Regions from separate parts of the Mesorhizobium sp. CAU 1741 genome, predicted to be linked through region 2. Evidence: riboswitches for the same ligand, from Rfam matches in the RefSeq annotation. Region 2 holds a riboswitch; the other holds the start of a gene.
What was found. A riboswitch is a leader RNA that binds a small molecule or an ion and turns the genes downstream of it on or off. The one in region 2 is predicted to bind cobalamin.

Region 1 (3,168 bases), on a different contig from region 2:
CGAGCCATCGCCGGCCGAGTTCCTCTTTCATCATCACCAGCCAGTCGAGCGATGCCTTTGCGGCAGATATGCCTCCGGCGGGCTTGAAGCCGATCTTGAATCCCGTCCGCTCCTCGTAGGCACGGATGGCGCGCGTCATGACCAGCCCGACAGGCAGCGTCGCATTGACGCTTTCCTTGCCGGTCGAGGTCTTGATGAAGTCGGCACCCGCCATCATCGATACCATCGAGGCCAGCATGACATTGCGCAGCGTCGAAAGCTCGCCGGTGCCCAGAATGACCTTGAGATGCGCCTCGCCACATGCCTCGCGGAACTTCCGCACCTCGTCGTAGAGCTCGGCCCATCTTGCGCCAAGAACCAGTCCGCGCGGGATCACGACGTCGATCTCGTCAGCGCCGTCGCCGACGGATGCCTTGATTTCCGCGATGCGGGTTTCGAGTGGTGTCAGGCCATGCGGGAACGCTGTCGAGACGGCCGCAACGTGAATGCCGGTGCCGCTCAATGCCTTCACGGCGGTCGCCACGAAAGGGTGATAGACGCAGACGGCGGCCGGCCGGATGATGGTGTCGCCGAGACCCAGTCCATCGACTAGGTCGGAGCGCAGCGGATTGCGCGCCTTGGCGCAAAGCCGGCGTACACGCTCGTCGGTGTCGTTGCTGTTGAGCGTCGTCAGGTCCATCAGCGAGATGGAACGCAGCAGCCAAGCCGCCTGGTTGTCAGCCTTGATCGAGCGCCGCTTTGTCAGTGTCGTGGCTCGGCGCTCCAGCGCGCTGCGGTTGACGGCGCGCATCTCCTCCAGCCAGCCAAGGTCGAGCTTCATGCCCGGATTGCGTGGCAGATCGCCATGGACCGGCGCGATTGCCGTCGGCAGCGCATGGACGTTTGCCGCGGTGGCAGGCTGTCTCGTCTGGGTGCTCGTCATGGCACGCTTCTTTTGTCCCATTGGTCAAAGTTTGAGCACCTATCGCATGAATCCGGCCGAAACGGAACGGTGGAAGACGGCCGTGGGAGCCTTGTCGTCTTTGCGTCTGTGCAATGTCGCTTTCGCGTGTTTCCACGCGGCCGCTGCGTGGTTAGATGAGCCAGCCTGAGGTGCCGTTCTTTCAAGGAGCGGAGAATTGGGAAGCCGGTCTAAATCCGGCGCTGCCCCCGCAACGGTAGCGAAGCTGAAAGCCCGACGGGAGACCACTGGACGACAACGTCCGGGAAGGTGTCGGGACGGTCCCGCAAGGACGGCTTCGGAGCCCGGAAACCAGCCACAGGCCTGACAAAACCGACTGATCGCGGTGGGCGGTCAAGAGGCGGAAGCGCTCCGGAGGACCCTTGCGGGTTTGCTTGCCGGCGCCATTCCTCCCTCCATCACCACCAGTTCAGTCCTTGTGAACGGATGCGAGGACGGACATGGATGCGCGCAACGAGATGCTGAGGCTGATACGCAGCCGCAAGGAGGGCTATTCCCTCGAGCAGCCCTTTTACACCGATCCCGATTTCTTCAAGCTCGACATGGAGCTGATCTGGTATCGCGACTGGCTGTTCGTCGGCCATGACTGCGAACTGCCGAAGCCGGGCAGCTTCATGACGGTGCAGGTGGGCAGCTACCCGGTCGTGCTGGTGCGCGATCGCGTCGGAAACATCCGCGCCTTCCACAATTCCTGCCGGCATCGCGGCAGCCGCGTGTGCAACTCACACAAGGGCACCTCGGCGCGGCTCGTCTGCCCCTATCACCAGTGGACCTATGATCTCGACGGCAAGCTGCTCTTCGCACGCCAGATGGCAGACGACTTCGACCCGTCGCAGTTCTCGCTCAAGCCCGTCGCCTGCGAGAGCGTGGCGGGCTACGTCTTCATCTGCCTCGCCGACGAACCGATGGACTTCGCGCCGTTCCGGACGCTGATGGAGCCCTATTTCGCGCCGCACAGGCTGACCGAGGCGAAAGTGGCCTTCGAATCGACGATCATCGAGAAAGGCAACTGGAAGCTGGTCTGGGAAAACAACCGCGAGTGCTACCACTGCGCCGGCAATCATCCCGAGCTGTGCAAGACCTTTCCGGAGGCACCCAACGTCACCGGCGTCAATGGCGCCGAAAGCGACCCCGAAATGCTGGAGCACTGGGCGAAATGCGAGGCGGCGGGCCTGCCGTCCAGGTTCCGCATCGACGAGGGCGGCCAGTATCGTTCGACCCGCGCGCCGCTGCTGCGCGATGCCGTGAGCTACACCATGACGGGCAAGCGCGCGGTCAAGCGCGATCTCTCCGACACGGTTTCAACGGACCGGATCGGGGCGTTGCTGCTTTATCATTATCCCACCACCTGGAACCATGTGCTGGGCGACCATGCCGTCACCTTCCGGGTATTGCCGATCAGCGCGACGGAAACGGCGGTCACCACCAAGTGGTTGGTCCACAAGAATGCGGTCGGAGGTGTCGACTACGACCTTTCGGAACTCACCCATGTCTGGACCGAGACCAACGACCAGGACCGCAGAATTGTCGAGGAAAATGCCTTCGGCATCCAGTCGCCCGCCTACGAGCCGGGACCGTACTCCGAACTGCACGAAGGCGGCGTGATCCAGTTCGTCGAATGGTATGCCAATTTCATCGAGCCGCGTCTGGCGCAGGGCGAGCGCCCTTCGCTGCGCAGCGTCGCGTAAGAGGCGGCCGCGATGAATGCCGTGACCGACCTGGGCCTCTATCGCCATCTTGACGAGATGGTGCCATGGGACGACCGCCTGCAGGTGCTGGAGGTGATCGGCGTGACCGAGGAAGCGCCGGAGGTGAAGACCTTCACCTTCCGCTCCGACGCCCAGACATGGTTCCGCTACAAGCCTGGCCAGTTCGTGACGCTGGAACTGCCTATTGGCAACGAGCCGCTGATGCGCACCTATACGCTGTCGTCATCGCCGTCGCGCCCGTTCTCGATCGCGGTGACGGTCAAGGCCCAGGCAGGCAGCATCGGCACGCGCTGGATGTTCGACCACCTGAAGACCGGGATGCGTATCAAGGCGTACGGTCCAGCGGGCGACTTCTCGGTCCACGAGCATCCGGCCGGCAAGTATCTGTTCATTTCGGCAGGCTCCGGCGTCACGCCAATGATGTCGATGCTGCGCTGGCTGAACGATTGCGCGCCATGGACCGACGTCTCCTTCGTCAACTGCGCACGTCGGCCCGAA
Region 2 (3,168 bases):
GTGCGGCGCCGGTCGTCGCCGGTATTCTTGCGCAGGTCGAGAAACTCCTCGATGTCGACGTGCCACGTCTCCAGGTAGGCGCAGACCGCGCCCTTGCGCTTGCCGCCCTGGTTGACGGCGATGGCGGTATCGTTGGCGACTTTCAGGAACGGCACCACGCCCTGGCTCTCGCCATTGGTGCCCTTGATGTGCGCGCCAAGCCCACGCACCGGCGTCCAGTCGTTGCCCAGCCCACCCGAATACTTCGCCAGAAGCGCGTTGTCCTTCACACCCTTGAAGATCGCGTCGAGGTCGTCGCCGATGGTCGTCAGGAAGCAGGATGAAAGCTGCGGTCGCGTCGTGCCCGCATTGAACAGCGTCGGTGTCGAGGCCATGAAGTCGAACGACGACAACAGGTCGTAGAACTCGATCGCCCTGCCCTCGCGGTCGATTTCGCGGATCGCCAGCCCCATCGCCACGCGCATGAAGAACGCCTGCGGCAGCTCGAACCGCTTGCCCTTCGTGTGCAGAAAATAGCGGTCGTAGAGGGTCTGCAGCCCCAGATATTGAAAGTCGAGGTCACGCTCCGGCTTGAGCGCGTCGCCCAGGCGCTTCAGATCGAACCGCGCCAGTTCGGGGTCGATCAGGTCGGCGTCGATGCCTGTCTGGATGTACTCCGGAAAATAGCTCGCATAACGCGTGGCGATTTCCGCCTGTGTCGCCTGCTCCGGTCTCCCGGCGACGAAAGTCAGCGCCTCGCGCCTTAGCCGGTCGAGCAGCAGGCGGGCCGAAACGAAGGCATAGTTCGGCTCCTGCTCGACCAGTGTGCGCGCGGCCAGGATCGGCGCCAGCGAAAGTTCGTCGAGCGTGATGCCGTCATAGAGATTGCGCCTGGCCTCGGCGATGATCGGCGCGGCCGACACCGCCTCCAGCCCGTCGCATGCTTCTTCCACCACCCGCGCCAGGCGTGCCTCGTCCAGCGGCAGCAGCGTGCCGTCCTCCGCCTTCACGTGCAGTGCCGGCGTGGCCGGCAGTTCGGCCACCAGCGTTCCTGCAGCCCGCTCGCGCGAGCGCTCTTCGCGGTAGAGCACATAGGCCCGCGCCACCTTGTGGTTCTCGCTGCGCATCAGCGCCAGTTCGACCTGGTCCTGCACGTCCTCGATGTGGAAGGTGCGCCCCTCGCCGGCGCGGCGCGTAAGCGCCGAAACCACCTGCTCCGTCAGGTCCTCGACGATGCCGTGCACCCGTCGTGACCCGGCCGCCGTCGATCCCTCGACCGCCAGGAAGGCTTTTGTCAGCGCCAGCATGATCTTGCTGGCGTCGAAGGGCGTGACCGCGCCGTTGCGGCGGATTACCCGGTAGCCGGGTTCGGCCGATTGTGTCGCTGCGGATTCTTGCAGGATCGGAGCTCTTGGCCCCGTTTCGTGATGGATGGTAGTTGCCGGCATCTTGTCCCCGTGGGCGTTGTGGACGGGGATTGCGTGGAACGCATGCAAGGACGCGCGGACTTCACCCACACGTAAGCATCGCGCACCGCCGGGACACCCCGCCCGTAGGTTCGTTCAAAATCGTCACGGCAGGTCTCCTGGCTCGCAGGTCGCCGCTCTCGTCTGCCTTCCCGATGCCGTTAGGCATCAGTGGCGTCACTCGACTCAAGCTCACTGCTTACAGTTGCGGGGGCAGCGCCGGCTTTCCCTGAAGGGGCACCGGCTTCCCTCTTAGCTTCCGAGCCGGACCGACTCGAAAGACCATGACGACTACATCTAGCGTCATGACGCCCATGCGTGTCAACCAGTTGTATGAGCTTTGCACGCGCATTCACGGATGCGCCCGCCCACCGCCCGAAAAGCGCCGCCTTCCGACATTCCCGGCAGACATTTGGCGGCGACTTGACTATCGGTGATCGACGTCGTCACGCTCACTGGAATGGAGAATCCATGGTTGGAACGGATGGTAGATTGCGCATCGCCGTGTTGTTCGGCGGGCGTTCCGCCGAGCACGAGGTCTCCGTCCTTTCGGCCACCAACGTCGTCGCCGCGCTCGACCCCGCGCGATATGACGTGGTCCCGGTCTACGTCACCAGCGACGGGCGCTGGCTGCCGAGCAGTTTCCAGGACGGCGAACTTGCTCGGCCCACGAGCGGCCCGGAACTGTGCCTGGTGCCCGGCGGGCTAGGCCGGATCATCGCCCTTGCAAAGCAAGACCAAGCGCACGAGCTGCCGAAGATCGACGCCCTGTTCCCGGTGCTGCATGGGCTCCACGGCGAGGACGGTTCGGTCCAGGGGCTGGCGCAGGTGGCGCGCGTCCCGCTCGTCGGCTGCGGCATCCTTGGTTCTGCGACAGCACTCGACAAATGTGTCGCAAAGCAGCTCTTCACGGCAGCGGGCCTTCCGACGGCCCGGTCCGTCACCATCATCCCCGGCGACGTGCCCTCCTTTGACGCGTTGCACGCCACGCTCGGCCTTCCGGTCTTCGTCAAGCCGGCGCGCCAAGGCTCGTCGGTCGGCGTCAGCAAGGTTGGCAGCCAAGCCGACTACGACACGGCGCTCGCCGAAGGTTTTGCCCATGACAGCAAGCTTCTGGCGGAAGAATTCATCGCCGCGCGCGAGATCGAATGCAGCGTGCTGGAAGATACCGACGGCGGCATTTTCGTGTCCCGGCCGGGCGAGATCGTCCCGGCCGAGAGTCACGGCTTCTACTCATACGAGGCCAAATATGTCGACGCCGACGGCGCGCTGCTGAAGGTGCCGGCAGACCTGCCACCGACGATCGAAAGCAGGATGCGTGAGATGGCCGAACGCGCGTTCCGCGCGCTCGGCTGCGACGCCATGGCCCGCGTCGATTTCTTCGTCGCCGGCGAGCGCATCCTGATCAACGAAGTCAACACCATCCCCGGCTTCACCGACATCAGCATGTACGCCAAGGCCATGTCGGCCAGCGGCATCGACTACGCCGGCCTGCTCGACCGCCTGATAGCCCACGGTCTCGCAAGAGCCTAGAGGTCTCGGGAATCCGGCTGGGTAAGGTGAACATTATGGTCCACCTGTATGCCTCCCTCTAGCTAGTCGTGCGCCGCGGAAGCGGCTCGCACACCGACTGGAACACGCATCTCTGGTAGAATTCCCGCTGGCGCGACGCAATCAGGGATTTATCCCGCAACCTTTTGCGGTCAAGAGAGGTCGGTAGGAT

Region 1: linked by a shared signal. The riboswitch ahead of AAFN84_RS14180 (aromatic ring-hydroxylating dioxygenase subunit alpha) and the one ahead of AAFN84_RS03190 (ribonucleoside-diphosphate reductase subunit alpha) in region 2 are both predicted to bind cobalamin.

Annotation. Positions count from the first base shown of each region.
Region 1 is NZ_JBDOQP010000003.1:104,456-107,623, reverse strand. It holds gene deoC (deoxyribose-phosphate aldolase) at 1-820, opposite strand, end outside; cobalamin riboswitch at 1,074-1,276, shown strand; gene AAFN84_RS14180 (aromatic ring-hydroxylating dioxygenase subunit alpha) at 1,402-2,649, shown strand; gene AAFN84_RS14175 (hybrid-cluster NAD(P)-dependent oxidoreductase) at 2,662-3,168, shown strand, end outside.
Region 2 is NZ_JBDOQP010000001.1:649,707-652,874, reverse strand. It holds gene AAFN84_RS03190 (ribonucleoside-diphosphate reductase subunit alpha) at 1-1,427, opposite strand, end outside; cobalamin riboswitch at 1,537-1,747, opposite strand; gene AAFN84_RS03185 (D-alanine--D-alanine ligase family protein) at 1,917-2,978, shown strand.